2 regions of the Pseudomonas sp. B2M1-30 genome follow, and region 2 is predicted to be linked to the other one. Evidence: predicted binding sites of a transcription regulator. Region 2 holds the regulator's gene; the other holds the start of a gene.
The links. Region 2 encodes FliA, which starts transcription of late flagellar genes. Its sites were predicted from a motif close to CTAAAGTTTNNNNNNNNNNNGCCGNTAA; they were not measured.
Positions count from the first base shown of each region.

Region 1: a site for FliA is predicted at 5,249-5,276, ahead of N8H74_RS26790 (methyl-accepting chemotaxis protein). Genes of this name have one in related genera too.

Region 1 covers NZ_JAOEJT010000020.1:342-15,672, forward strand. The annotation lists gene N8H74_RS26770 (D-2-hydroxyacid dehydrogenase family protein) at 61-1,014, opposite strand; gene N8H74_RS26775 (alpha/beta hydrolase) at 1,028-2,047, opposite strand; gene N8H74_RS26780 (YqaA family protein) at 2,135-2,569, opposite strand; gene N8H74_RS26785 (DUF411 domain-containing protein) at 2,569-3,015, opposite strand; gene N8H74_RS26790 (methyl-accepting chemotaxis protein) at 3,189-5,180, opposite strand; gene N8H74_RS26795 (hypothetical protein) at 5,565-6,098, shown strand; gene N8H74_RS26800 (GNAT family N-acetyltransferase) at 6,139-7,068, opposite strand; gene N8H74_RS26805 (AMP-binding protein) at 7,056-8,357, opposite strand; gene N8H74_RS26810 (acyl-CoA reductase) at 8,396-10,792, opposite strand; gene N8H74_RS26815 (acyl-protein synthase) at 10,794-11,924, opposite strand; gene N8H74_RS26820 (MFS transporter) at 11,921-13,189, opposite strand; gene N8H74_RS26825 (hypothetical protein) at 13,462-13,599, opposite strand; gene N8H74_RS26830 (hypothetical protein) at 13,757-13,945, shown strand; gene N8H74_RS26835 (fe2+ zn2+ uptake regulation protein) at 13,963-14,340, opposite strand; gene N8H74_RS26840 (acylase) at 14,646-15,331, shown strand, end outside.
Region 2 covers NZ_JAOEJT010000011.1:95,830-111,160, reverse strand. The annotation lists gene N8H74_RS20710 (CheW domain-containing protein) at 1-154, opposite strand, end outside; gene N8H74_RS20705 (ParA family protein) at 157-945, opposite strand; gene motD (flagellar motor protein MotD) at 989-1,879, opposite strand; gene N8H74_RS20695 (flagellar motor protein) at 1,895-2,635, opposite strand; gene N8H74_RS20690 (chemotaxis response regulator protein-glutamate methylesterase) at 2,635-3,783, opposite strand; gene N8H74_RS20685 (chemotaxis protein CheA) at 3,833-6,127, opposite strand; gene N8H74_RS20680 (protein phosphatase CheZ) at 6,167-6,955, opposite strand; gene N8H74_RS20675 (chemotaxis response regulator CheY) at 6,977-7,348, opposite strand; gene fliA (RNA polymerase sigma factor FliA) at 7,516-8,256, opposite strand; gene fleN (flagellar synthesis regulator FleN) at 8,253-9,083, opposite strand; gene flhF (flagellar biosynthesis protein FlhF) at 9,197-10,540, opposite strand; gene flhA (flagellar biosynthesis protein FlhA) at 10,552-12,681, opposite strand; gene N8H74_RS20650 (hypothetical protein) at 12,869-13,528, opposite strand; gene flhB (flagellar biosynthesis protein FlhB) at 13,702-14,841, opposite strand; gene fliR (flagellar biosynthetic protein FliR) at 14,845-15,331, opposite strand, start outside.

The DNA of each region.
Region 1 (15,331 bases), on a different contig from region 2:
ACTCTCGTGGGCTTGCCCGCGAAGGCATCAGTGGATGCACCCTTGCCCCATCAGAATCAATCAGTTCAACACCCGAATCGGTTTCCCCTTCGACCAGCCTTGAATATCTTCGATCATCTGCGAAAAGAACTGCTCATAGTTCTGTCGGGTGACGTACCCGACATGCGGCGTGGCGAGTACGTTGTCCAGAGTCCGAAACGGATGCAGTGCCGGCAGCGGTTCAGGGTCGTATACGTCCAGCGCCGCGCCGGCGATCCGGTTCTTTTGCAAGGCCTTGATCAGCGCGGACTCGTCGACGATCGGCCCGCGTGCGGTGTTGACCAGCAGCGCGGTGGGTTTCATCCAGGCCAGTGCCTGGGCGTCGACCAGTCCGCGACTGCGTTCGCTGAGGACCAGATGCACTGACAGCACATCGGCCTGTTCGAACAGTTCCTGTTTGCTGACGTAAGTGACGCCCGCCTGGGCCGCGCGCTCGGCAGTGAGGTTTTCGCTCCAGGCGATCACGCGCATGCCGAACACCTGGCCGAACTGGGCCACCCGCTGGCCGATGCTGCCGAGCCCGAGAATGCCCAGGGTCTTGCCGTGCAAGTCGCCGCCGAGGCCTTGCTGCCACTGGCCAGCGCGCAGGGCGTTGGCTTCGTTCACCAGGTTGCGGGTGGCGGCCATGATGAGTGCCCAGGTCAGTTCGGGGGCTGCGTGTTTGTAGCTGTCGGTGCCGCAGACCTGAATCCCCAGCGTTGCCGCTGCCTGCATGTCCAGCGCCGCGTTGCGCATGCCACCGGTCACCAGCAGCTTCAGGTTCGGCAAGCGCTTGAGCAGGTCTGCGTCGAAACGCGTGCGCTCGCGCATCACGCAAATCACTTCGAACCGGCCCAGGCGCTCGGCCAGGGTGGCGTTGTCCGCCGGGTAGTCATGGACGAAGGTCACCTCGCCCAGGCTGTCGAGGACCGACCAGTCGACCACGTCGCGCGCCACGTCCTGCCAGTCATCGATCACTGCAATCTGCACCGCCATCAGCCTTACCTCATCAACGAACGGGATTGGTTTTGTTCAGCCAGCCGAGCAGTGCCTGATGGAACTGCGCCGGTTCTTCCATTTGCGGGGCGTGGCCCATGCCGGGGAATTCCACCAGGGTCGACTGCGGAATCAGCTTCGCCACCTGCTTGCCGAGGACGTCGTAGTGGCCGATCTTCGCCTTGACCTGCGGCGGCGCGATGTCCTTGCCGATGGCGGTGGTGTCGGCTGTGCCGATCAGCAGCAGGGTCGGCATTTTCAGGTCCTTGAACTCGTAGTACACCGGCTGGGTGAAAATCATGTCGTAGATCAGCGCCGAATTCCAGGCCACCTGGGGCTTGCCCGGTCCCTTGCTCAGGCCGGCGAGCATGTCGACCCAGCGATCGAACTCCGGCTTCCAGCGACCGCTGTAATAGGTGTTGCGTTCGTATTCGCGGATGCCCTCGGCGCTGACCTTGAGTTCGCGCTGATACCACTGGTCCACTGTGCGGTACGGTACGCCGAGGGCTTTCCAGTCTTCCAGGCCGATCGGGTTGACCAGCGCCAGTTGCTCGACCTGATCGGGGTATTGCAGGGCGTAGCGGGTGGCGAGCATGCCGCCGGTGGAGTGGCCGAGCAGGGTGGCTTTCTGGATGCCCAGGGCCTTGAGCAATTGCTGGGTGTTGGCTGCCAGTTGCTGGAAGCTGTACTGGTAATGGTCCGGTTTGCTGGACGTGCAGAAACCGATCTGATCCGGGGCGATCACCCGGTAACCGGCGTCACTCAGGGCCTTGATCGAACTGTCCCAGGTCGCGGCGCAGAAGTTCTTGCCGTGCATCAGCACCACGCTGCGGCCATTGGCCTTGCCGTGGGCAGCGACGTCCATGTAACCCATTTGCAGCGATTTGCCCTGGGACTCAAAGGCGAAGTGCTTGAGCGTGTAGGGGTATTCGAAACCTTGCAGCTCCGGCCCGTAGGACGGGCCTTCGGCGTGGGCGAACAGGGGCAGGGCGGCGGTCAGGGCCAGACCGGGCAGCCAGCGCGAAAGCGACATGAGGCGAACTCCGTGTGAAATCGGCCGATGCTGGAACGGCCGGATTAGGGCGACGTTAAAACACAGGCAATGTCCACGCTCGAACGTTCAACCGGACCAGCCCAGGGTAATCATCGCCAACACCCCGTAACGCGCGCCCTTGGCCAGGGTGACGATCAACAGGAAGCGGCCGAGCGGTTCACGCATGACACCGGCGATCAGGGTCAGCGGATCGCCGATGACCGGCAGCCAACTGAGCAGCAGCGACCAGTGGCCCCAGCGCTGATAGTGGCTGCGTGCCCTGGCCATATGGGCCGGGCTGACCGGAAACCAGCGTCGCTCCTGAAAACGTTCCAGCCCCCGGCCCAGCCACCAGTTGACCAGCGAGCCGAGCACATTGCCCAGCGTTGCGACCGCCAGCAGCCCCCAGAGCCAATAACGGTCGCTGAGCAGCAGTCCGACCAGCAGCGCCTCCGATTGCAACGGCAGCAGGGTCGCGGCGCCGAACGCGGCAACGAACAGCCCCGGGTATGCCGCCGAAATCAATGGGCCGGGTAGTCCGCGACCACCAGATCAGTGCCGTCTTTCTTCAAACCGATCACTTGATAGGCGTCGCTCATGCCGTCCATTTCCATGCCCGGCGAGCCCATCGGCATGCCGGGCGCCGCCACGCCGAGCAGGTCGTTGCGCTTGTTCAGGGCCAGCACCTGTTCCGCCGGCACATGGCCCTCGACGAACTTGCCGTTGATGATTGCGGTATGGCAGGAGGCCAGGCGCGGTGGCACGCCATGCTGTTGCTTGAAACGGCTCATGTCGCTTTCGACGTGATCCTCTACCTTGAAGCCGTTGGCCTCCAGGTGGCTGATCCATTTCTTGCAGCAGCCGCAATTGGCGTCGCGGTGCACTTCGATGGGAATGAGGTCGGCGGCTTGCGCCAGGGACGAGACGAACAGCACGCTCAGGGCGGCCAGACGCAGGTGGTTTCGCATGGGGATTCTCGGCTCGGGTGGCGGTCAAAAAGAACGCATTCTGACCGGTTTTTCCGCCCTGGCATCAACGGAGTGTTTCCAAGTGATACAAAGCGGGCTGCCAGCATGATCGTAGATCACGGCTGACAGCCCGCTGAGTGGAGCATGACAAATCTGTCAGGTTCGCCGCGCAATCACTGCACCTTGAAGCGTCCCATGATCGCGCTCACGCGGCTGTTGGCCTCCAGCAATTGACGGGTGTTCTGTTCGCTGGCGTGACCGCTCTGGACCAGTTCGTCGACCATGTGGCGGATCTGCACCATGCTGCGGTTGATCTCTTCGGTCACAGCGCTCTGTTGCTCGGCGGCGGTGGCAATCTGTGTGCTCAGGCTGTTGATGTGGCTGACGGAACCGGCCATTTCATCCAGTCCGGAGTTGACCCGCGCCGTGGCGTCGGCGGCGGACTGGCAACTGGCCTGGGTGTTTTCCATGGCGCTGACCGACGACGTCACGCCTTGGGTCAGGCGGGTCAACATCTCGTTGATTTCCGAGGTGCTGGCCTGGGTACGGGCGGCGAGGGCGCGCACTTCGTCAGCCACCACCGCGAAGCCGCGACCCTGTTCGCCGGCCCGGGCGGCTTCGATGGCGGCGTTCAGCGCCAGCAGGTTGGTCTGCCCGGCAATCGCGCCGATCACCCCGAGGATTTCGGTGATGCGCTGGGCATCCTGTTGCATGCCTTCGACTTTCTGCGTGGCGCTGGCCACCTCGTCGATCAACGCCACCACGCTGTTCGAGGCTTCGCCGACCACCACCCGCGAACGGTCGGCGTCCTGGTTGGCACGCTGGGTGAACGCAGCGGTTTCGGCGGCGTTTTGCGCGACGCTTTCGGCGGTCGAGCTCATTTCGTTGATGGCGGTGACGGTCTGGTCGGTTTCCGAAGCGTGACGCTCAAGAATCTGGCTGGTGTGCGCCGAGGTGCGTTGCAGGTTGTCGAGGCTGGACGCCATGGCGCCGGTGGCGTGGGTCACTTCGCCGATCATGTTCTGCAAATAGGCGATGAAGGCATTGATCGAATGGCCGATGGCACCGAGTTCGTCTTCGGCGCGGATGGTGATGCGGCGGGTCAGGTCGGCGTCGCCGCTGGACAGCGAATCAATGTTGGCTTTCAGGGCCTTCATGCGCTGGATCAACTGACGGATCGCGTAGACCTGCAACAGCACCAGCAGGATTACCAGCGGAATCTGCAACAGGCTCAGGGTGCTGAGCACGTCATCGCGCTGGGCGGTGATCAGTTTGGTCGGCAGGGCGGTGGCGAGGAACCATGGCGTGCCTTCGATCGGACGCATGAAGAAGGTGCTGGCTTCGCCGTTGTTGTCGAACTCGACGCGTTGCGCCTGATCGCGATTCTGCAGCCCGGCCTTGACCTGGCTGGCGAACGGCGAGCTGGCGGCCAGGTCGCTGATGTTTTTCAACACGATCGGGCCGCTGATGCGCGAGCTGTTGCTGATGATCTTGCCGTCGGCCTCGACGATCAGCATTTCGGCGTTCAGGTCTTTTTCCTTGCGCGCCACCAGGTCATTGAAGAAACCGAGGGTGACGTCGATGGTCGATACGCCCCAGGCGCTGCCGTTCTTCTGGATGGCCATGGCGCAGTTGGTGCGAGGTTCGGCGCTGGCGTCGTCCTTGTAGGCGGCGGCCCAGGCGCATTGGCCACGCGGCGTCTGCATGCCGCCCTTGTACCAGCTCTGGTCGTAATAATTGGGCGCTGCGTCGCTGTTCCAGAAGGTGTTCACCGCCAGTTTTCCCGAGGCATCGCGGTGCCAGAAGGTGCTGAACTTGTTGCGTCCGGCTTCACGCTGTCCCGGCAGCGGCCAGATCCCGCCACCAAACACCTTCAGCTCCCCGTACTGATCCACCAGCCCCGGCAGCACCGTGTCGATGGCTGCGCTGTCGAGCAACGGAATGGTCTGGGTGATGCTGCGCTGCTGGGACTGAACCTTGCTCAGTTCGCCCTGGATCTGCTCGGCGACTTCGGCGATGCGGTTGAGCACCACCTGTTCTTCGGTATGGCGCAGTTTGGGCGCGACCAGTTGGCTGATGCCGACCACGGTCAGCACCGACAGCAACAGAATGAACAGAACCAGAAACAGCGTGTAGCGAGCCTGAATGGTGCGGAATGCGGGCATGGAAACCGGTCCTTGAGCAGGGGATTCTTGTTAGGGGCAGGGAGCAAGGCAGTAGGGGTATCCCTTAGCTATCGTCGTGGCACGGAGAAGCTTTAGGTACTTACGTACTAAAAAAGCGCGAAGACGATGACCGGTGGGTATCAAGACGGATACAGAGGAACTAACCAGCTCGTTCGTTAGAGTAAAAAGTCGATATTTCGCTGATCGGCACAATCGCTCTGGCTCAACAGTTACGCGGCTTTGCTGGATTTGTATCTGAAATGTACAAGAATTGTTAAAAAGCGCAGAAAACAGTTGGTGCCATTAGTTTGCCCGTCGATACTCGCGGCAATTTCACGTCGTTCAACAAGGAATTTTCATGTTTCTCGCGCAAGGAGCCTGTTCATGACTGTCGGCTATACCGGTGCATGGCAAAGCAAGGCGGGTCTGTTGGTTCGGGATCCCGGAACCTCGGGCAAGCCGGTCTCCCAGAGCGTCAAGGTCAAGCAGATGCTGGCCCTGGTGGGTAACGATCCCACCGCGCTGAACACGGTGGAAATGGACAAGCAGCGCCTGCACAAGAACATCAAGGGTTTCGATCCGGAAAACGTGTCGGCCAAGCAATTGGGCAACCTCAGCGAATTCCTGCGCGGTCGGGGCCTTATTTCCGACATCACCGCGATCACCTTGCTCAACGCAGGCGACAAGTTCGATCGCTTCGGCATCCAGAAAGACCCGGACGCCAAGTTCAACGCGCTGGAGTATTTCGCCACGCAACTGGACACGATCAACAACAACAGCCTCAAGGGCAACAAGTACGCCAACACGTTGATCCCGCAGTACAAGAAAGCCATTTATGTGCTGCAGAACCTGAAGGTCTACGGTCAGGGCGGGGAACGCGCCCCGCCGACCGATAAAGGCGTCAACGCCAAGGCATGACCCACACAAGCCCGCTCGGTAACCGAGCGGGCTTGTTGGTTTATGGCGGGTCGAGAAGTGCCGACTCGGCAGGTTGCCGTCGCTGGTCATGCAGGCGCTGCATGTGCGGACACTGCAATTGCAAGCGTCGGCGCGGGTGGCCCCGGTGGAGCAGGGCCATCCAGCCGCTGCCGCGTTCATCGAGCGCCAGTCCGGTGAACAGAAAGCCGATGGCCGACAGTCGTGCCAGTGCTGTTGTGAACCCGCTTGTCAGCCGCAGCCGGAGCGAGATCCGCCAATGCCCCGGCAATTGCCGTAACTGAGCCAGCAGATTGCCGTCAAGCGACCCGATCACCACGTCATAGCGGCCTCGGCAGTGCTCGAAGCGCACCGCCGGGTGCGGCCACTTCGATGGTTTTTCCGTGATGCCAAATATCTGGCTCAAATGGCTCGGCAGTTCGCTGCAACCGGATGGCCAGGCCAGCGCCGGCAGTGGCCGATGGTAGCCGTCGATGGCCTTGTAGCCGATGACAAGCGTCTCTGGGACAGGATCGCCATAGGGCGACGGAACGTAATCCGGCAGCAGTCCGGTGCTTTGAAAACCGAGCGTGGCGGCCATGCGTTGAGTGTACGGATGCCGGGTCACTTGCTTGATCGTCACGCCCCGGCAACCCAGGGCCTGCGCATGCACCAGCAGTTGCTCGCCCAGCTGGGTCGCGATGTGTTGGCCACGGGTCTGTGGATCGACCACCGTCAGCGCCAGTTCGGCGATATGCGAACCTGCGTCGCGGCACAGGCTGGCGTGGCCCAGGACTTTTTTACCTTCCACTGCCACCAGCGAGTGCCAGCGGCGTTCGGCATGGTTCTGGTTGATCATCCACGGCAGGTACACCTGATGGTGCGCATAGTGGTCGCCGTAAATCTTGCGGAACAGCCGGCTGATCGCCGTGGCATCGCCGGGGCGATAGTTGCGCAGGATCACGGCGTCCACCTCTCGGGTTTTAACGGCGAGTCGTCGTAGACGCGCAGATCGACCACCCGCTGGTGCTTGCCCGAGCGCGGGTGGCGCGACAGGTCTTCAGCCAGGCAATGCGTCACCCGCAGCGCCAGCAAGCAATCGCTTTCGAGCTGTTCGATCAGCGGGTAGTGATTGAGCAGCGCGGTTCGCAATTGGCGGTTCTTCGCGGCGAGGTCGCAGGTCTGGGTGTCGGCTTGCCATTTCAGGCTCAGCAAGTCTTTTTCCCCGGTCTGTTCGATCAGCAACTGCCAGTCTTCGCTGTGGGCGATCCGCTGGACGATATCGCCAATCTCGGCAATCAGCAGGGTCAGGATGCCGACCCTGACGCGCTGACTGCCGGCGCTTCGGCCCAGCAGGGCGAACTTGCGATTCGGCGTCTCGGGCGGTTCGCGCCAGCAGGCACGGTCGCCGACCGGATAGCGGATCAGAGGCATCAGGCGTCGGGTCAGATTGGTCACCACCAGCACGCCGGGGCGATCGCTTTGCCGGATGACTTCGCCGGTCTGCTCGTCGATGATTTCCACCACGCTATGGCGCTCCAGCACCCGATGTTCGCCCAGCGCGCAGCCCCGGTCACTGACGCCGATGAAGCCGGCGTCGACGCTGGCATAGCCCATGGAGGCCAGTCGCACGTTGGGAAACACCCGACGCAGCAGGCGCTGTTGTGCGGCGAACAGGCTTTCGCCGCCGTAGAGCAGGGTGTCGACCCCCTCCAGCGTGCGGCCTTCGCGTTCGAGCCAGGCTGCGAACGTCAGCAATTGCGCCGGCACGCCGGCCAGGACATTGATCCGGTGTCGTTGCACCGAATCAGCAAGGTTCATCGAGTCGACCTGGCCGGTGAACGGGAATTCGACCACGCCGCTTGCAACGTGCGCGAGGGCGTCGTGGACGAAAATGAAACTGGCATACAGATCCCCGGCAAAAAACAGATTGGCAACCCGATCCCCCGGCTCGAGATGCGCCGTCAGGCTGTTGCCGAAATCCTTTACCAGCGCCTGCCATTCGTGGCGTTCGAAGACCGACAGTTTGCCGCCGCTGGTGGTGCCGCCGGTCTTGAAGACCAGTGCGTTTTCAATGGAGCGGGTCAACACCGGCCATCGGCTCAAGTGTTGGCAGTCTTGCCAATAAGTCACGCCATCGATAATCGGAAGTTCATCGAGGGAACTGACGGACTCGGCAACTTGTGCGAAATGCTTGCGGTAATACGGAGAGTGTTGGCGAGCATAAGTAACCAACTCGCCGAACTGTGAAGTTGCAATCATGGTGTTCTCTTTATCGGTATTTAATGGGAGCTTGATAATTAACGGCGCGAATCAATCAGCAACGGCGTTTTGCCGCTGTGCTTGTTTCGAGTGAATTGCTGCGGCGCGCAAACTTCAACTTCCACGCGCAACAGACCGGTCTGTACCAGTGTGGTCAGCGTCGGGTAGTTCAGCAGGCGTTGCCGGATCTCCCGGGGTTCGCAGGCGCTGCGAAAACGCAGGCGTTCGAGGCCGTCCGGGGCGTGTTCGAGGATCACTTGAAACGGCGTTTGCAGGTGCTGCGCCAGTTCCGACAGGCAGATGAAATCGGTGCCGATGCGCACCAGTCGACCGTGGCGCTGCAACAACTCGAAGCGTGGCGACTCAAGGCCGCAGGGGCACGGGCCTGCCAGCCAGCGGCCGCTGTCGCCGATGTCATAGCGCAACACGTCCTGACCCTGGCGCGCGGTGGAGGTGAACAACAGGCGCCCGACTTCATTGCCCTGAACCGGCTCGTCACGATCGAAGGCGACAATCTCGAGTTGCTGGATATCGCTCATCAAATGAAACACGCCATCCCTGGTGGCCTTGCAGGCGTGACCCAGGGGCCCGGCATCGACGCTGCCGTAAATAGCCGAACGGATACTGCTCACGCCACAACTCTGCATCAGCTCACGGCTCTGTTCATTCAGATGCTCGCCGCCGAGGAAGACTTTTTCGATGCCGCCATAGTCGCGCAGGGTCTGCTGCTGATCGAGAAACAGGCGGTGCAGGGTGCTCGGCATGCCGATCAGCACAGACACCCGTTGCTCGACGATCAGTTGAGCGATTTCGGCGTAATCGTCGTCGGCGGGAGCGCCCATCGGCAGGTGGGTGACATCCAGCAATTCCAGCACTTTGGAGAAACTGAAAAAGCCGCCATACAACCCGCCGCTGAAGAACAGGTTCATCACCCGATCCCGTTGCGGCTCCAGGCCGGCGGCGAACAAGGCATCGGCCGTCGCGCGCATCTGGCTGCGGAAGTCGTGGTAGCTGAAGCCCGACAGCGCCGGCGTGCCGCTGCTACCGCCGGAGCGGAAGTACAACTGTGCCGCCGGATGGATCGGCCGGGCGGTGAAAGTGTCCTTGCTCATGATCGGCAGATCGCGCGGGACCGGGTTCGACGGTTGCGCATCGAGCGTGGCGTGGGTCGCCAGCACGGTGGCGGGCAGGCTGACCGAAACGCGTCGGCTCAGACGTTGCAAGGCATACACGCCGTCATGGGGTTCGCCGTCGTAGCCATCGTGGATCGCCTCGATCGGCGCAATACGGGTGACCCCGGCGGCGACCAGCGTGCGCGAAAGCCCGGTGATCTCGCGCTCGGCGCAAATCAGCGCGCAGCTTTGCAGGACGTTGCGCCATGGCAGCAACGCGGTGCTGAGTGAGGTGCGGGGCATTGGCTTGAGCAGCAGGCTGCGGAACAGCGGCGAGGGCCCGAGTTGTGGATCATGGCTCCAGATCACCCGCCAGCCCGGCGCGCTCCAGATCTGCCCGTTCTGCGCGCTGAAACTCTGCGCAAGGTGCGCCATCCGGGTGTGGGTGGTGACTTCACAGGCTTCCTGGATCGACGGCGCCAGTGCCGGCCATTGTCCGGCGCGACGGGTAAACGCCTCGGCGAGATTGGCGCCGATCTCACGCAGGACGCCGGGGTCGTCACTGTCCACCAACAACCATTGCGGGCTCGAACAGGCTTGCTGATCCAGCCGGCAAACTTCATCGACCACGGCATCCAGCGACGCTGGCGTGGCGCTGTCCGGCGTCAGGTAAATGAAACTGATGCGATGCCCCCAGTCGATCCAGCGGCAACCGGCCGGGAGCTGCTGGCGGATCGCTCGTAGCGCCGATTCGCCGCCCCAGGCGCTGACCCCGTTGGCCCATTGGCAGAGCTGGCCGATCTGCGCAGTGGTGGTCGGGAGTACCGCGACATGCCCGCGCAGCCGGCCGCCGGGATCGCATTGCACCAGCGCGTGCAGCAGCCGTGCGGTCAGACCCAGGTCGCTGGCACTGGGGCGCAACCAGTTGATGTTGCCGGCCAGCAGACTTTCGATCACCGCGCAGAAGGCCAGCAGCGGTGAGTTGCCGGGGGTGATATGCACCACCAGGCCCAACGGGCTCCAGCGTTCGAAGCGTGCTTGCCGGTAGTCGATACGTCGCAGCGAATCGGCTTGCTGGCCGAGTTCGCGTTCAAGTTTGCGGCGCAGGGCTTCGGGTTCGCAGAAGTCGATCAGCGCTTGCCGTTGCTCGTCATTCAGCGCCGGTTCGCCGCTGCGTAATCGTCTGGCGAAGGCGCTCACGGCGTCGATGACCGTGGCGCTGTCGAGCGCCGTGTTCAGTTGTTCCGGCAATTGCCGGTGCAGCTGTTGCAGGGCGTCGTCGAGGTGGTAATCGGCGTGTAGTTGGCCATTGATGAGGTACATGTCAGTGCCTCCCCAGCAATTCGGCGGCAGCCATGGCGCAGCTTCTGCCCGCGCCGGTGCCGGCGCGGCCGTGCAGTTCGAACCAGTCGCTCGCCAGGCCGCAGCCGCAACTCGAGCCGGGGTGCAGGGTGGCGAGGTCGCTCATGACCACCGCGTGGGCCGGACTGGATGAAATGTACGGCGAGACGAAACCCAGCAAACCGGGTTGCCCGTAAGGCTGGACAGTGAAATCCGCCGGATGGCGCACGAAGACCCTGGCGTACACCGGCACATGAAAATGATGCCGGGCGCATTCGACGTAGGGCACCGCATGTTCGACGGCACCGTAACCATCCCGGCATCTGGAAAGCTCGATGCCCAGTTGCCGGTGGATCTGTGCGTACAGGTGTTGTTTGGGAATTTCATCGGCGGTCCGGGTTTTCCAGCCGCCGCCGAAAAATGCCAGGGATTGCTCGGGCAGGCGCAGATCGGCGACGCCGGTGGCCTGCATGTGTTGCAGCACCTGCCAGAGGAACGCCGGGAAACCGAAGATCCGCACGGGCAGGCCTTCCTCGGCAAACGCCTGCAAGGCCTCGATCACGCCGAACGGGTCGAACTGATGCCCGTCGCCGGTACTGCGCAAGGCGTAGACCACGCGATTGGCCGGCGCGAACCGGCACAGGAACTGGTCGGTGTAGGACGTGCCGAGGCTGATCCGGCCCTGCGGCTCGTAGCTCAGCAGCAGGTAATTGCACGGCGTGTCCGGCGTGTTCCAGCGGTAATGATTGAAGATTTGCCCGACCATGAATTGCGCGGCGCCGAGGCTGCGCTCGTCGTAGCGCATGCGGCTTTTCTGGCCGCTGGTGCCGGAGGAGGTCAGCTCCATGGCGCCTTCGCCGCTGGAGCTGAGCAACAGGTGCTGTTTGAAGAAATTGGCGAATATGGGCGGCAGTTGCGACCAGTCGTCGAGATGTGGCAGCTCCTTGGGGTCGAGGCCGTTGGCGCGCAGCCAGTCAGCGTAGCCAGGCGTCTGGTCGCAGTGAAAGCGGCTGATTTCGGCCATGGCCCGGTCGAACAGACCTGGCGGAACGGCCTCCGGGCAATAAGGGTGCGGCAAGGCGCAGAGCGCGTCGCTGTGGGGTAAAGGGGTCATCCGAAATTCCTTTTCGGTGTGGGTGGAGGGAGGAGCGCTGTTGTGGCGCCGCGCAGGAAACGGTAGAGCGAGGGCAGGGCCAGCAGGCCGGCGAGGGCCGCCCACAGGGCGAAGGATTCAAGCTGCGAGCCACCGCCGATGGCGGCGATTAAAGAGCCACCGGCGCCCATCACCGTGATCGAAATCATGCCGATGGCCGCCGACACCAGGCCCTTGCTGTCATCGCTGGAAAACAGCGCCAGGCGATACAGCGCGGCGTTGCTGATGCCCAGTCCCAGCGCGTACAGCGACAGAGCGCCGATCAGCACGCCGAGGGAGGCGCCCAGCACGGCGGCGCCCATCAGGGTCAGAAGGCCCAGGCAGTAAGGCCAGAGCGCCAGATGGATCAGGCGCGGCAGATCGTGGCTCAGCAAGAGCCGGTCGAGGATCAGGTTGCCGCCGATCACTGCCGAGAACACCGGGATCTGCCACAAGCCGTATTCCAGCGTGGACAGGCCCAGCAGTTGAATCAGCAACAGCGGGGCGACACCGATCCAGGCAATCAGCGGCAGGCTCATCAACCCCAGAGCGAGGCTGGCGCCGAGGAACCTGCGATTGCCCAGAAGCGCCCGATAACGGCGCAGGATATGCCGCCAGGAGAACGCAATCGGCGCCTGCACCTGACCGTCGCGGCGCAGGACACCGACGGTTTCCGGCATGCAGGCGTACAGCGCCAGCCAGACGAGCGCCGCGCTCACGGCCAGGGCCACGAACAGTTGCCGCCAGCTCAGCCATTCCAGCAGCAGGCTGCCCAGTAACGGGCCGAGCAGGGGCGACAGCAGGGCCACGTTGCCGAGCAGCGCCATCAGCCGCACCGCATCGGCCTCGCAGAACACTTCCTGCACGGCCGGATAACTCACCGCCACCACGTAGCCCAGGCCCATGCCCTGCACCAGTCGCAGCAGGTTGAACGCTTCGATACTGGTGCTGGCGGAGGCTGCGGCGCAGGCGATGCCAAACAGCGCACAACCGCTCAACAGCAACGGTCGCCGGCCGAACCGATCCGCCAGCGGGCCGATCAGCCATTGCAGGCAGACGCCGCCGACCAGATACAGACTCAAGGCGTTGGGCACGTGATGCGGATCGGCGTTGAATTCGCCGGTCACCGCGAGCATGGCCGGCATCAATATATCGCTGGCCATGTAAGTCAGAAGTTCGAAACCGGCAATTGCCAGGCAGAAACCGATAACTTGAACGGGTTGTATCGCTATCAATGTTCTGTGCATACACATCCTTGTTTCGTATGGATAAAAGATGCACAGAGACTAATTAAACTCGCCAGACCGCACCAAACGGTTTGCCGCGACATTAAGTGTCAAAGACTTACAGCATATTTAAAGTCTGGTGATATCGCCGATAAGTGAACTTTGCATGAGCTTCGCGAGTTTCGCGTGAGCCAACAAAAATGCCCGCGAGAGGCGGGCATTGTTTCAGTGGGATCGAATCCGTTGTGGCGACTGTTTATTCCATGGGTGAACGGGTGACGTAAAAAGTCATGCTATCGATGATAGTAACCGGGGCCTTCCTGATAGTAGCGATGGTGATCGCCATGCCAGCCGCCGTGGGGGAAGATAATGCAGCCGCTCAGGGTCAGCAGCGCCAGAACAGGAATCAGCCAGGTGATTCGACGTAACATTTCAAAATCCTCAAGGTTAACGCCGCATGGAGCCAAAGCTCTCCAGCGGCTGTAACATGAGACTCCGTTTGCCGCACCGTATCCCCGAGAAAAGGTATGCGCATGGCATGAAAGTCGATACAAACCGGATACATTTCCAACGTTCCAGGAATCTGCAATGACTCAGTCGCAACGCTTGAAATACTCGATTCTGATCGCCCTCGTGGTGCTGGCAATCATGCTCGGTCTGTCCTGGCTGCAAAACCAGGGCATGCTCAGCGAGAAGATGTTCCAGTACATCGCCATCGGTGTGGCGGTGGTCGTGGTGGTGATCAACGGAGTGATGCGCCGCAAGGTCAAGCCCTGACGGCGATCATCGGGGCTTCAGTCGCTGTTGAGGACCGCCGCAGCCTGTGGATGCAGGCTGTAGCTCTTGTCGGCGTTGAAGGTGATCACACCTTCGGCGCACAGACGTTTCAGTACCTCGCGCACACTGAGAAATGACAGCGGGATATCCAGGTCGAGCAACTGGCTGTGGACGCCGCGCACACCGAGGCGGCGGTCGTTTTCAGCGGCGACCAGCAGGGCGTCGATGACTTTCAGGCGGATCAGGCTGGTCCGCAGGCCGAAACTCTTGAGCAGCAGTCGAATGCGTTCGTTGCCGTGACGCTCGACACGTTGTCCGAAATCGCTCACGCGCGAACCCATAGGTGCTCCATTTGGCGTCTGGCTACCGTCCGTTGGTAGTTGCGAGTTGTACATGTGGGGTCTCCTTTCAGAGCCTGCTCGGGAAAAATTTTGGGTGCTCTCTCTGTAAAAGACGAATCAGCCCGACAAATCATGAAGGGCGAAATGTAGAAAATTTGTCGCCAATTCGTCGTTTCTCCGTAATCACGGGGCCAGACCGGTGTCCGGCCGGTTAAATTTTTTTCCTCCGCTTCGTTTCCTGAACAGGCTCATTGCGCGTGGACGCGTGTGTGGGTGTTTCCCCGGAGCGGATTTGTCGCGCCTTTACCGTCCAGGCACGGCGCGACCTCCGCTCTTCGGCATTTCGATCAGGAGCGAGCGTGATTATTTCCAGGCAATTAACCGGACTGGCCCTTGCCGGTATGTTTCTCGGACTGAGTCTGTCCGCCCATGCGTTGAGTCCCGCCGCACAGACCGGCGCCGATATCCGCCGGACCGGTTTTGGCGTGCCGCACATTCGCGCGCAGGACGAACGTGGTCTGGGCTTCGGCATCGGTTACGCCTACGCGCAGGACAATCTGTGCCTGCTGGCCAACGAGATCGTCACGGTCAACGGCGAACGTTCACGCTACTTCGGGCCTGAGCAGTTCACCGTCGAAGAACGCGAGAACCGCGTCAGCGATCTGTTCTTCACCTGGCTCAACACCCCGCAAGCGGTGAGCGAGTTCTGGCAGGCTCAGTCAGTTGAGGTGCGTGAACTGGTGCAGGGTTATGCCGCCGGTTACAACCAGTACCTCGCCGAGCGTCGGCAGCAGGGGCTGCCGCAGCAATGCCAGGGCGAATGGGTGCGCGATATCGCTGCCGAAGACCTGGTGAAGCTGACGCGTCGTCTGCTGGTCGAGGGCGGCGTCGGTCAGTTTGCCGAAGCCTTGGCGGGCGCTACACCGCCGCAGGCGACCGCCCGCATCGACGCCGATGACCGTGCCTATCAACTGGCCTCCACGCGCCTGCAACGCTTCGCCCTGGACCGGGGCAGCAACGCCGTGGCCGTGGGCAGTGAGCGCTC
Region 2 (15,331 bases):
CCTGGAATTCATCGAGCGCGGCGGCACTTTCAACCACTTCGACCTGCGCCTCGACTTCGTCCGGCAACGCCTCCGGCACGTCCTGCAACAAGCTGTCCAGATAGGACTGCAAAGCCATCTGCGGACGTGAAGTCAGTTTGATCGGCCGGTTCATGCTCAGGCCACCTGCGGAACGAGTTGCTGCGCCAGCAAATGCTTGAGCAGCGCGCGGTAAGCCAGCACGCCACGGCTCTTGCCATCGAACTGCGAAGGCGTGACACCTGCACGGCTGGCATCGCGCAGACGGGTATCGACCGGGATGTAACCCTGCCAGATCTCGTCGGGGAATTTGTCACGCAACACCCGCAGGGTGCCCATCGACGCCTGGGTGCGGCGGTCGAACAGGGTCGGCACGATGCTGAACGGCAGCGCCTGTTTGCGCGAGCGGTTGATCATTGCCAGGGTGTTGACCATGCGCTCCAGACCTTTGACGGCCAGGTGTTCGGTCTGCACCGGGATCACCAGTTGCTGACTGGCGGCCAGGGCGTTGACCATCAGTACGCCCAACAGCGGCGGGCTGTCGATGATCGCGTAATCGAAATCCTGCCACAGCTGCGCCAGACTCTTGGCGATCACCAGGCCCAGGCCACTCTGCCCCGGCGACTGGCGCTCGAGGGTCGCCAGCGCGGTGCTCGACGGCAGCAGGGAAATGCGTTCGTCGCTGGTCGACAGCAGCAACTGCCCCGGCAGGCCTTGCGGCACGCCGCCCTTGTGCAGGAACAGGTCGTAGTTGCTGTGTTCCAGGCTGTCGGGATCGTAACCGAAATAGCTGGTCATCGAGCCGTGGGGGTCGAGATCGACCACAACCACGCGCTTGCCCGCCTCGGCCAGCAACCCGGCTAAAGCGATGGAGGAAGTGGTTTTACCGACACCACCCTTTTGATTGGCGACTGCCCAGACTCTCATTCGGATCATTCCTCCCGGCCGAGATGCTCGGCCGAGACATAGCTCAGCGTATTAATGCGGGCGACGGAGAATTGACGGCACTCTCGCGTCCCGGCGTCTTGACCGGGGTCGGTGCAGTTTGTGTGCCAGCGCGCTTCAATGCCGCGTCCGGTGTTGCATTGGCGGTGCCCGTACCGGTGAGGCTGCGGCGCACGTCCAGATTTCGCGACACCACCAGCACCACGCGACGGTTTTTCGCGCGGCCCTCGGCGGTGGCATTGTTGGCCACCGGCTGGAATTCGCCGTAGCCCACCGACGCCAGGCGACCTGGGTTCACCCCCTGCATCGCCAGCATGCGCACGATGCTCGCCGAACGCGCCGAGGACAGCTCCCAGTTGGTCGGGTACTGCGCGGTGCGGATCGGCTGGTCATCGGTGAAGCCTTCGACGTGGATCGGGTTGTCGAACGGTTTGAGGATCGCTGCGACCTTGTCGATGATGCTGAACGCGATGTCGCTCGGCATCGCGTCGCCGCTGCCGAACAACAGGCTGGAGTTCAGCTCGATCTCGACCCACAGCTCGTTGCCGCGCACGGTCATCTGGTTGGAACTGATCAGGTCGCCGAACGCGGCGCTGATGTCGTCGGCAATGCTTTTCAGCGGATCGCTGGCCCCGGCGATACCGGCGTCGACCTGCTCGCTGTCCTTGACCAGCGGCTTGGCCGGGGTCACGGTCTTCGGTCGTTCTTCGCCGATGGGGATCGGCTTGAGCGCGCGGTCGGAGTCGGTGAAGACCCCGATCAACGCTTCGGAAATGATCTTGTACTTGCCTTCGTTGATCGACGAGATCGAGTACATCACCACAAAGAAAGCGAACAGCAGCGTGATGAAGTCTGCGTACGACACAAGCCAGCGCTCGTGGTTGACGTGTTCTTCATGCTGGCGACGACGAGCCATAGTCCATTACCCCCATCAATCCATGAAGCCCTGAAGCTTCAGCTCGATAGAGCGAGGGTTTTCACCTTCGGCGATCGACAAAATACCTTCCAACAACATTTCGCGATAACGCGACTGCCGCAACGCGATTGACTTGAGCTTGGCGGCGACCGGCAGCAGCACCAGGTTGGCACTCGCCACACCGTAGATGGTGGCGACGAACGCCACGGCGATGCCGTTGCCCAGTTGCGACGGATCGGCCAGGTTGCCCATGACATGAATCAGGCCCATCACTGCCCCGATGATGCCGATGGTCGGCGCGTAGCCGCCCATGCTTTCGAAGACCTTGGCAGCTTCGATGTCGCGGGCTTCCTGGGTGTAGAAATCGACTTCAAGAATGCTGCGGATCGCTTCCGGCTCGGCGCCGTCGACCAACAGTTGCAGGCCTTTGCGCGAGTAGGCGTCCGGTTCGGCATCTGCCACGCCTTCCAGGCCGAGCAGGCCTTCCTTGCGCGCGGTGAGACTCCAGTTGACCACCCGGTCGATGCCGCCGGCCAGGTCCACCCGTGGCGGGAAGAAGATCCAGGCGAGAATCTGCATGGCGCGCTTGAAGGCGCTCATCGGCGATTGCAGCAGCGCGGCCCCGATCGTGCCGCCCAGCACGATCAGCGCCGCCGGGCCGTTGGCCAGCGCGCCGAGGTGACCGCCTTCAAGGAAGTTGCCGCCGATGATGGCGACGAACGCCATGATGATCCCGATAAGGCTTAGAACATCCATCAGATGCACGCCTCGACCAGATGCTTGCCGATATCGTCCAGGCCGTACACCGCGTCGGCGAGGTCAGCTTTGACGATCGCCATCGGCATGCCGTAGATCACGCAACTGGCTTCGTCCTGCGCCCACACCGAACTGCCGCCCTGCTTGAGCAGACGCGCGCCTTCACGGCCGTCGGCGCCCATGCCGGTCAGCACCACCGCCAGAACTTTGTCGCCGTAGGATTTCGCGGCGGAGCCGAAGGTGATGTCTACGCACGGCTTATAGTTCAGACGTTCGTCGCCCGGGAGGATTTTCACCGCGCCACGGCCGTCGATCATCATCTGCTTGCCACCCGGCGCCAGCAGCGCCATGCCCGGACGCAGGATGTCGCCATCCTCGGCTTCCTTGACGCTGATGCGGCACAGCTTGTCCAGACGCTCGGCGAACGCCTTGGTGAACGCTGCCGGCATGTGCTGGATCAGCACGATCGGCGCCGGGAAGTTGGCCGGCAACTGGGTCAGGACCCGTTGCAGGGCTACCGGGCCGCCGGTCGATGTACCGATCGCCACCAGTTTGTAGGACTTGCGCTTGGGGGCCGGCGACGAAGCGCTGGCCGCCGGAGTGCGGGTCGGTGCATGGACAGGGGCTGGCGCCGGACGGGCCGGAGCGCTGCTGCCATGGCTGGCGAAACTCGACGACGCAGGTGCAGGCGCGGGTGTCGGCGCAGGCGCAGCAGCCGGCGCCGGTGCGCTGTAGGCACTGAAACGACGGTTACTGCGCGAGATGCTGTGAACCTTCTCGCACAGCAACTGCTTGACCTTCTCCGGGTTGCGGGAGATGTCTTCGAAATTCTTCGGCAGGAAATCCACCGCGCCGGCATCCAGCGCATCCAGGGTCACCCGGGCGCCTTCGTGGGTCAGCGAGGAGAACATCAACACCGGGGTCGGGCAGCGCTGCATGATATGCCGCACGGCCGTGATGCCGTCCATCATCGGCATCTCGTAGTCCATGGTGATCACGTCCGGCTTGAGGGCCAGGGCCTGATCGATCGCCTCTTTACCGTTGGTCGCCGTACCGACGACCTGGATGCTCGGATCCGCTGAAAGAATTTCCGAGACGCGGCGGCGGAAAAAACCCGAATCGTCCACCACCAGGACTTTGACTGCCATAAACACTCCATTAGGTGCGGCGAGACGTTGTCGCCCCGCCGCCCCGGATTCAAATACGCCGTGCGGCGTAACGCTTGAGCATGCTCGGAACATCGAGAATCAGTGCAATGCGGCCGTCACCGGTGATGGTGGCGCCGGACATGCCCGGAGTTCCCTGGAGCATCTTGCCCAACGGCTTGATGACCACTTCTTCCTGGCCGACCAGTTGATCGACGACGAAGCCGATCCGCTGGGTGCCCACCGAAAGGATCACCACATGGCCCTCGCGCTGCTCTTCGTGAGCGGCGGAGCTGACCAGCCAGCGCTTGAGGTAGAACAATGGCAGCGCCTTGTCCCGCACGATCACCACTTCCTGGCCATCCACCACGTTGGTGGTCGACAGGTCGAGGTGGAAGATTTCGTTGACGTTCACCAGCGGGAACGCGAACGCCTGGTTGCCGAGCATCACCATCAGGGTCGGCATGATCGCCAGGGTCAGCGGCACCTTGATGACGATCTTCGAACCCTGGCCCTTGGTCGAGTAGATGTTGATCGAACCGTTGAGCTGGGAAATCTTGGTCTTCACCACGTCCATGCCGACGCCACGGCCGGACACGTCGGAAATCTCGGTCTTGGTCGAGAAGCCCGGGGCGAAGATCAGGTTGTAGCATTCGGTGTCGCTCAGGCGATCGGCCGCATCCTTGTCCATCACACCGCGTTTTACCGCGATCGAACGCAGGACGTTCGGGTCCATGCCCTTGCCGTCATCGGAAATCGACAGCAGGATGTGGTCGCCTTCCTGTTCGGCGGCCAGCACCACCTTGCCGCCACGGGCCTTGCCCGAGGCTTCGCGTTCTTCCGGCGACTCGATACCGTGGTCGACCGCGTTGCGCACCAAGTGGACCAGCGGGTCGGCCAGTGCTTCGACGAGGTTCTTGTCGAGGTCGGTCTCTTCACCCACCAGTTCCAGGTTGATCTCTTTCTTGAGCTGACGCGCCAGGTCGCGAACCAGACGCGGGAAGCGCCCGAAGACCTTCTTGATCGGCTGCATCCGGGTCTTCATCACCGCGGTCTGCAAGTCGGCCGTGACCACGTCGAGGTTCGACACGGCCTTGGACATGGCTTCGTCGCCGCTGTTGAGGCCCAGGCGCACCAGACGGTTACGCACCAGTACCAGTTCGCCGACCATGTTCATGATTTCGTCGAGACGCGCGGTGTCGACCCGCACGGTGGTCTCGGCTTCACTGGCCGGTTTTTCCGGTGGCGGCGAAGCCGGCGCACGGGCAGGTGCCGGTGCGGCAGCGGCGGCCGGTTTTGGCGCTTCGGCTTTTGGCTCGGCGGCTTTCGCGGCCGGCTTCGGCGCAGCGGCCGGAGTCTTGGCGGCAGGTGCGGCGGCAGCAGGCGTGGCGACGGCCGAAGTGCTGCCGGCGGAAACTGGCGCACCGCTAGCGACGTCCGTGAACTTGCCTTTGCCGTGCAGCTGGTCGAGCAGCGATTCGAATTCGTGATCGGTGATCAGATCGCTGCCCGCAGCGGCCGCAGCCGGAGCGGCAGGCGCCGGGGCCGAAGCAATGGCCGACTCCAGCGCTTCGACGGCGAAGTTGCCTTTGCCGTGCAACTGATCGAGCAGGGCTTCGAACTCATCGTCGGTAATGTCGGAGCTGTCGCCCGCTGCCGGCGCCGCAGGAGCGGCCGCCGCCGGGGCCACCGCATCAGCGGCGAACTGACCCTTGCCGTGAAGCTGGTCGAGCAGCGACTCGAACTCGGCATCGGTGATTTCATCGCTGGCCGCTTCATCGGCGCTCTGCACCGGCGCAGCCACGGCCGCCGGAGCCTCGGCTTCAGCCTTGACGGCGCTCAGCGAGTCCAGCAACTGTTCGAATTCGTTATCGGTGATGTCGCCCGAGGCTGCGTCTTCAACGACCAGTTCCTCGATCATCTCGGCCACCGGCGAGGCCACGGCTTCATCAGCCGATTGCGGCTCGGCCAGACGCGACAGCGCCGCCAGCAGTTCCGGTGTTGCAGCGGTGATCGGGCTGCGATCGCGAACTTCGCCGAACATGCTGTTCACCGAGTCCAGCGCTTCGAGTACCACGTCCATCAGTTCTGCATCTACGCGACGCTCACCCTTGCGCAGGATGTCGAACACGTTTTCGGCGATGTGACAGCACTCCACCAGCTCGTTGAGCTGAAGGAAGCCGGCGCCCCCTTTTACAGTGTGGAAACCGCGAAAAATTGCGTTGAGCAGATCCGCGTCATCCGGACGGCTTTCCAGCTCGACCAGTTGCTCGGACAGTTGCTCAAGAATCTCGCCGGCCTCAACCAGGAAATCCTGAAGGATCTCTTCATCGGCGCCGAAGCTCATTAATGGGGTGCTCCTACAGGTCTAAAAACCCAAAAAAACTCAAAATCCAAGGCTGGATAGCAAATCGTCCACATCGTCCTGACCGGACACAACGTCTTCTCGTTTATCGGCATGAATCTGCGGACCTTCACCCTGCGAGAGATGTTTTTGTGGATCTTTTTCAGCAAGCATCGCCGCACGGTCATGTTCGATGCCCGCGAAGCGGTCCACCTGACTGGCCATGAGGACGAGTTTGAGCAGGTTGCTTTCGACTTCGGTGACCAACTGGGTCACACGCTTGATCACCTGACCGGTGAGGTCCTGGTAATCCTGGGCCAGCAGAATGTCGTTCAGGTTGGCCGATACGGCGCGGTTGTCCGCGCTGCTGCGTGCCAGAAAACCGTCGACCCGGCGAGCCAGTTCACGGAACTCTTCGGCACCGACTTCGCGGCGCATGAAACGCCCCCAGTCGGCACTCAACGCCTGGGCTTCGTCAGCCAGGCCATTGACCACCGGCGTGGCGCTCTCCACCAGATCCATGGTGCGGTTGGCGGCGTTCTCGGTCAGCTTGACCACATAGCCCAGGCGTTCGGTCGCATCAGTGATCTGCGACACTTCCTCGGCTTGCGGCATGTGCGGATCGATCTGGAAATTGACGATCGCGCTGTGCAGTTCACGCGTGAGCTTGCCCACTTCCTGGTACAGGCCACGGTCGCGGGTCTGATTGAGCTCATGGATCAGTTGCACGGCTTCGCCGAACTTGCCTTTTTCAAGGCTTTCGACCAGTTCGACCGCGTGTTTTTTCAGAGTCGACTCGAAGTCGCCCTGTGAAGATTCGTTATGCTCCATAGCTCCCCCGGGGCGCGTACATCAGCCGATGCGTTCGAAAATCTTCTCGATCTTTTCTTTCAGTGCCTGAGCTGTGAAAGGTTTGACCACGTAGCCGTTAACGCCGGCCTGGGCCGCTTCGATGATCTGTTCGCGCTTGGCTTCAGCGGTCACCATCAGCACCGGCAGGTGCTTGAGCTTTTCATCGGCGCGCACGTGACGCAGCAGGTCGATGCCGGTCATGCCGGGCATGTTCCAGTCAGTCACCAGAAAGTCGATGCTGCCGCTGTTGAGCACCGGAATGGCGGTGGTGCCATCGTCCGCTTCAACGGTGTTGGTGAACCCCAGATCACGCAGCAGGTTCTTGATGATCCGCCGCATCGTCGAGAAATCGTCAACGATGAGGATTTTCATGTCTTTGTTCAATTCGACCTCCAAGCAGTCTTAAACGCGCCCAGCACCTGGACGCGCCATTTCAATCAATCCGGCAAAGCACTCAAAGACTGTCTGGAGCACAACAGATCGAGACCGGTGCCGTTCACCACCGCACCAGCCTCGTTCGCAGCGTCCCCACACCGCCCTCAGCGCGCTCGCCACTCCCCCAAACGCCCCCGCAAACGGGCCGCGCACTGGCTGTGTAACTGGCTGACCCGCGATTCACTGACGCCCAGGACTTCACCGATTTCCTTGAGGTTCAGCTCTTCGTCGTAGTACAGCGCCAACACCAGTCGCTCACGCTCCGGCAAATTGGCAATCGCGTCCGCCAGCGCGGCCTGGAATCGCTCGTCTTCCAGATCGCGCGACGGCTCCAGATGAGCACTGGCGCCATCCTCGTGCAGACCTTCGTGTTCGCCGTCCTGCAACAGGTCGTCGAAACTGAACAGCCGGCTGCCCAAGGTGTCATTCAAAATCCCGTAGTAATCGTCGAGACTCAATTGGAGTTCGGCCGCAACCTCGTGATCTTTAGCGTCACGGCCGGTTTTAGCTTCAATTGCGCGAATCGCGTCGCTGACCATACGGGTGTTGCGGTGAACCGAGCGTGGCGCCCAGTCCCCCTTGCGCACTTCATCGAGCATCGCGCCACGGATCCGGATGCCCGCGTACGTTTCGAAACTGGCGCCCTTGCTGGCGTCGTATTTGGTCGAGACTTCGAGCAGGCCGATCATCCCGGCCTGGATCAAGTCCTCGACCTGCACACTGGCCGGCAATCGCGCCAGCAAGTGGTAGGCAATGCGTTTGACCAGTGGCGCGTAACGCTCGATCAGCTCGTACTGCGCGTCACGTGCCGACTTCTTGTAGTAGTTCATACCGCTGGCGGTCATAGCACTGGCCCTGCCGTTTGCTGCACGAGGCGCTCGACGAAAAATTCGAGGTGCCCACGCGGGTTGGCGGGCAGCGGCCAGGTGTCGACCTTCTGGGCGATGGCCTTGAACGCCAGCGCGCACTTGGAACGCGGGAAGGCTTCATAGACCGCACGCTGTTTCTGCACCGCCTTGCGCACGCTTTCGTCGTAAGGCACCGCGCCCACGTATTGTAGGGCGACGTCAAGGAAGCGATCAGTGACCTTGGTCAACTTGGCGAACAGATTGCGCCCTTCCTGCGGGCTCTGCGCCATGTTGGCGAGGACGCGGAAGCGGTTCATGCCGTAGTCGCGGTTGAGCAGTTTGATCAGCGCGTAGGCGTCGGTGATGGACGTCGGTTCGTCGCAGACCACCAGCAGCACTTCCTGGGCGGCGCGGACAAAACTGACCACCGAGTCACCGATACCCGCAGCGGTGTCGATCACCAGCACGTCGAGGTTGTCACCGATATCGCTGAAGGCCTGGATCAGACCGGCATGCTGCGCCGGGCTCAGGTGAACCATGCTCTGGGTGCCGGAAGCGGCCGGCACGATGCGGATCCCGCCCGGCCCCTGCAACAGCACGTCGCGCAGCTCGCAGCGGCCTTCGATCACGTCGGCCAGTGTGCGTTTTGGCGTAAGCCCCAGCAGAACGTCGACGTTCGCCAGCCCCAGATCGGCGTCCAGCAGCATGACCCGACGGCCAAGCTCTGCCAGCGCCAGAGACAAGTTCACTGACACGTTAGTCTTGCCGACGCCACCTTTGCCGCCGGTCACCGCGATCACCTGTACGGGATGCATGCTGCCCATGTTATTTCTTTACCTTGTCTTGCATAGACGGAGGCCACATTACTGGCTGCGCGTTCACAACCGGAACAATGCGTGGCAAGCCATCGATGTAGGTACAAAAACTGTTCATTACCTCAGCCAACCTGCTTGGTCGGGCTGTGGTAGATATCAGCGAACATGTCAGCCATGGCTTCTTCGCTGGGTTCTTCCTGCATTTGCACGCTGACGGCGCGGCTGACCAGTTGATGACGGCGCGGCAGATGCAGATCATCCGGAATGCGCGGGCCATCGGTCAGGTAGGCGACCGGCAGTTCATGGCTGATCGCCAGGCTCAACACCTCGCCCAGACTGGCCGTTTCATCCAGTTTAGTCAGGATGCACCCGGCGAGCCCGCAACGCTTGTAACTGTGATAAGCGGCGGTTAGAACCTGTTTCTGGCTGGTGGTTGCCAGCACCAGATAATTTTTCGAGCGGATGCCGCGACCGGCCAGGCTTTCCAGTTGCATGCGCAGGGCCGGGTCGCTGGCCTGCAGGCCGGCGGTGTCGATCAGCACCACGCGCTTGCGCAGCAGCGGATCCAGCGCCTGCACCAGGGACTGGCCCGGGTCGACGTGGGTCACCGACACATTGAGGATCCGCCCCAGCGTCTTCAACTGCTCCTGGGCACCGATGCGGAAGCTGTCCATGCTCACCAGCGCAATGTTCTGCGCGCCGTACTTGAGCACGTAGCGAGCGGCCAGCTTGGCCAGCGTGGTGGTCTTGCCCATGCCGGCCGGGCCGACCATGGCAATCACCCCGCCGTCTTCCAGCGGCTCGACTTCCGGAACAGAGATCATCCGCGCCAAGTGCGCGAGCAACATGCGCCAGGCCTGACGCGGCTCTTCGATATCGCTGATCATCGCCAGCAGATCACGGGACAGCGGGCCGGACAGGCCGATCCGTTGCAGGCGACGGTAAAGATTGGCCTGGGCCGGACGGCTGCCTTGCAGCTGGTTCCAGGCCAGGGTGCCGAGCTGCACTTCCATCAGTTCGCGCAGGCTGTTGAGTTCGAACCGCATCGAGTCCAGCGCACGCGGATCGACACCGGCAGCGGCCGGGGCAGGCGCCACCGGGGCCGGGCGATTCGGCGCGGCGTAGGTCGGCTCGGTCAGCGGTTCGGCAGCGGTCAGCGGCAGGCCGGCCGTCAGCGGCAGCCCGGAGAACAACTGGCGATTGGTGCTGCCGTCGGCTTCGCCACGCAGGCTCAGCTCGGCCTGGGCGGTGACGATGCGCGACTGGGTCTTGCGCAGCTCGTCTTCGAGTTCCATGTTCGGCACCCGTGGCGCCAGCGCCGACAGTTTGTAATCCAGCGCCGCCGTCAGCTCGACGCCGCCGGCAATGCGGCGGTTGCCAATGATGGCGGCATCAGCGCCCAGCTCATCACGAACCAGCTTCATGGCCTGACGCATATCGGCGGCGAAAAAACGCTTAACTTGCATAAACCACTACCTCAGCCGTTGGGCCCTACTGTCGCAACGATGGTCACTTGCTTGTTGTCCGGAATTTCCTGGTAGGCCAGCACATGCAGTCCGGGGACGGCGAGGCGGCCAAAACGCGAGAGCATCGCGCGTACCGGGCCTGCTACCAACAGGATCACCGGCTGACCTTGCATTTCCTGACGCTGCGCCGCTTCGATGAGCGAACGTTGCAGCTTCTCGGCCATGCTTGGCTCCAGCAGAACGCCCTCTTCCGAGCCTTGTCCTGCCTTCTGCAGACTATTGAGCAATATTTGTTCCAACCTTGGCTCCAAGGTGATCACAGGCAGCTCGGACTCAGTACCTACAATGCTTTGGACGATGGCGCGGGATACGCCAACCCGCACGGCAGCCACCAGCGCGGCGGTATCTTGACTCTTGGCGGCGTTGTTGGCGATGGCTTCGGCGATGCTGCGGATATCGCGCACCGGCACATGTTCGGCCAGCAGCGCCTGCAGAACCTTGAGCAGTTGCGACAGCGAAACCACCCCCGGCACCAACTCTTCGGCCAGTTTCGGCGAACCCTTGGCCAGCAATTGCATCAGTTGCTGCACTTCTTCGTGGCCGATCAGCTCGCTGGAGTGCTTGTACAGAATCTGGTTCAAGTGGGTGGCGACCACGGTACTGGCATCGACCACGGTATAACCCAGCGATTGCGCCTGGGCACGCTGGCTGATTTCGATCCACACCGCTTCCAGGCCGAAAGCCGGATCCTTGGCGTTGATGCCGTTGAGCGAGCCGTAGACCTGACCGGGGTTGATCGCCAGTTCGCGGTCCGGGTAGATCTCGGCTTCGGCGAGGATCACGCCCATCAGGGTCAGGCGATAAGCGCTCGGTGCCAGATCCAGGTTGTCGCGAATGTGGACGGTCGGCATCAGGAAGCCCAGGTCCTGGGACAGCTTCTTGCGCACGCCCTTGATCCGCGCCAGCAGTTGCCCGCCCTGGTTGCGGTCCACCAGCGGAATCAGGCGATAGCCGACCTCCAGGCCGATCATGTCGATCGGAGTCACGTCGTCCCAGCCCAGCTCCTTGGTTTCCAGGGCGCGGGCCGGCGACGGCAGCAGCTCCTGTTGACGCTTGACCTCCTGCAACGCCTGCACCTTGTCGGCGTTCTGCTTTTTCCAGAACAGGTACGCGCCGCCGGCGGCCAGGGCGGCCATGGTCAGGAACGAAAAGTGCGGCATGCCCGGCACCAGGCCCATGACCGCCATCAGTCCGGCGGCCACGGCCAGCGCTTTGGGCGAGGCGAACATCTGGCGGTTGATCTGCTTGCCCATGTCTTCCGAACCGGAAGCACGGGTCACCATGATCGCCGCAGCAGTGGAGAGCAGCAGTGATGGCAATTGCGCCACCAAACCGTCACCGATAGTCAGCAGCGCGTAAACCTTGCCCGCGTCGGCGAAGGTCATGTTGTGCTGGAAGATACCGACGGCCATGCCGCCGATCAGGTTGATGAACAGGATCAGCAGGCCGGCGATGGCGTCACCGCGCACGAACTTGCTGGCACCGTCCATGGAACCGTAGAACTCGGCTTCCTGGGCGACCTCCTGACGGCGGGCCTTGGCCTGGGCCTGGTCGATCAGGCCGGCGTTGAGGTCGGCGTCGATCGCCATTTGCTTGCCGGGCATCGCATCGAGGGTGAAGCGCGCGCTCACCTCGGAAATCCGCCCGGCACCCTTGGTGACCACGACGAAGTTGATGATCATCAGGATCGCGAAGACCACGATACCGACCACGTAGTTACCGCCGATCACCACCTCACCGAAGGCCTGGATCACCTTACCGGCGGCGGCGTGGCCGTCCTGACCGTGGAGCATCACCACCCGTGTCGACGCCACGTTCAGCGCCAGTCGCAACAGCGTCGCCACCAGCAGGATCGTCGGGAACACCGCAAAATCCAGCGGCCGCAGGGCGTACACGCAGACCAGCAGCACCACGATCGACAGGGCGATGTTGAAGGTGAAGAACACGTCGAGCAGGAACGGCGGCACCGGCAGCATCATCATGGCCAGCATGACCAGCAGCAACAGCGGCACGCCCAGATTGCCGCGACTGAGTTCGGCAATGTTCGAGCGAGCACTGTTGATTAACTGAGAGCGATCCACCGGTTTTCCCCGTTCCTTTAAAGCAAACTTTTGACGCCCGAAGCAGGCGCACGGCGGCTACTGCAAAAAGCCTTCCAACTTTTGCACAGGATTGAAACAGAGGGGTTTATCGGGATTTTTGCGCAAGGATTGCGTCAGTGAAAACGGGCCTGCCGACACTCTCGCAAACAGGCCCGTGGCGGGCAGATCAACCGGCGGTGAGAATCTGTTCGGGCGCAATCGGCCCCAACGTCAGTTGATGGGTTTTCATGTAGCGCATCCCGCGATTCATCGGGACACCTTCCACATCCACCATGTCTTCTTCGGCATAACCCAACACGACAACCGTGTACGGCGCCGTGTCCCCGGACAAAACATCACTGTGCATCAGGTTGAGGGCCGCCTGGAAACGAGCGACCGGCAGTTCACCGATCTGCACCGGCCGCCCGTCCTCATGGCGAAAATACTTGCCCGCCGTGATCTGCAAGGTGTCTCCGGTCATTTTGAGCTCAGGCTTGTCGTACCGCTGTTCGAGCCCGCCGCTCGACCACGCGGCCGAGTAGTAATCCGCATCGCTGAAAACCCGGAACAACGCCGCGTTATCGCGAATACGTCCTGCCCAGTCGAAGAAGTAATTGTAAGCATGGTGATAGGCCAACCCATCGAACTCGGGCCGGATCGCATTGAGCGGCGCGTCCAGATAGCCGGGAATGTACTGGTCCGCCATGACCTTGAAGTTCAAAAAGTCCATGCGCAGATTGAAGACGACCCGATACCCCATCGCCCTTTCGCTGGCATTTTCCACCAGCTCACCGGAGACGAAATCCAACGCCATCCCCGGGACCTTTCGATACAGACGCTCAACCATGATGGCTTCCTCTGACAAGACGCGAGCATCTCGAACGCTGTCAGCACCTGCCACAAGCGTCCACGGCGAGACATCCAGCGGGAACGATTCCCGCCCCCATGAAAACGCCGGGACCGGTGGCCGTCTACTGTCAGAACTGTCAGGTGCGAAGGGTTTTCAGACGAAATGCACAGTCAGGAATCGCGGCGCAGATCCGGCGGGATCGGCAGGTCGTCCTTGAGCGGATCCGGGCGCTTGCCCTTGCCCGCGCGGTATTGGCGGATCTGGTAGACGTAGGCCAGCACCTGGGCGACCGCCAGATACAGGCCGCCGGGGATCTCCTGCTCCAGCTCGGTGGAGTAGTAGATCGAACGCGCCAGGCCCGGCGACTCAAGCAGCATGACATTGTTGGCCACGGCGATTTCGCGGATTTTCAGTGCCAGGAAATCGCTGCCCTTGGCCAGCAGTACTGGCGCCCCGCCCTTGTCGGCGTCGTACTTGAGCGCCACGGCGTAGTGGGTCGGGTTGGTGATGACCACGTCGGCATCCGGAATCGCCGCCATCATCCGCCGCTGCGACATCTCGCGCTGGGTCTGGCGAATGCGCTGCTTGACCTCCGGGCGGCCCTCCTGGTCCTTGTGCTCGTCGCGCACTTCCTGCTTGGTCATCTTGAGCTTCTTGATGCTTTCCCAGATCTGCACCGGCACATCGACCGCCGCGATGATGATCAGCCCGCACGCCAGCCATAGCGTGCTCCAGCCCACCAGCAGCACGCTATGGATGATCGCCTGCTCAAGCGGTTCGTGGGCAATGCGCAACAGGTCGTCGACGTCGCCGGACAACACCACCAGCGCCACCGCCAACGTGATCAGGAACTTGGCCAGCGCCTTGAGCAGCTCGATCACCGATTTGCTGGAAAACATGCGCTTGAACCCGGACAGCGGGTTCATCCGGCTGAACTTGGGCGCCAGGGAGCCGGCGGCGAACAGCCAGCCACCCAGCGCAATCGGCCCCAGGAATGCGGCAATCAGCAGCGTAATCATGATCGGCTGAATCGCCAGCAGCGCCATCAGCCCCGACTGCATCAGAAACTTGCCCATGGAGCCCTGATCCATGACCACTTCGCGCGACAGGGTGAAGTTCAGGCGCATCAACTCCATCAGGTCCTCGGCCAGCATGCCGCCGAAAATCAGCAGCGCCGCCGAGCCGGCAAGCATGATCGCCAGCGTGTTGAGTTCCTTGGAGCGCGCCACCTCGCCCTTCTCGCGAGAGTCCTTTTTGCGCTTCTCCGTGGGGTCTTCCGTCTTATCCTGACCGCTTTCGCTTTCGGCCATGACTCAGCTCGCCTTTGCCAGTTCACGCAGCAACTGCAAGGCCTCGGCGGCCAGCGGTTGATACTGGTTGAGAATGTCCGCCAGACCGACCCAGACGATGAAGAGGCCGAGCACCAGGGTCAGCGGAAAACCGATCGAGAAGATGTTCAGTTGCGGCGCCGCGCGGGTCATCACGCCGAACGCGATGTTGACCACCAGCAGCGCCGTGACCGCCGGCAACACCAGCAGCAATGCCGCGCCGAGCACCCAGCCGAGCTTGCCGGCCAGCTCCCAGTAATGCGCGGTCATCAGACCGCCGCCGACCGGCAGCGTGGTGAAGCTTTCGGTGAGCACCTCGAACACCACCAGATGACCGTTCATGCCCAAAAACAGCAGGGTCACCAGCATGGTGAAAAACTGCCCGATCACCGCCACCGACACGCCGTTGGTGGGGTCGATCATCGAGGCGAAACCCATGCCCATCTGGATCGCGACGATCTGCCCCGCCACC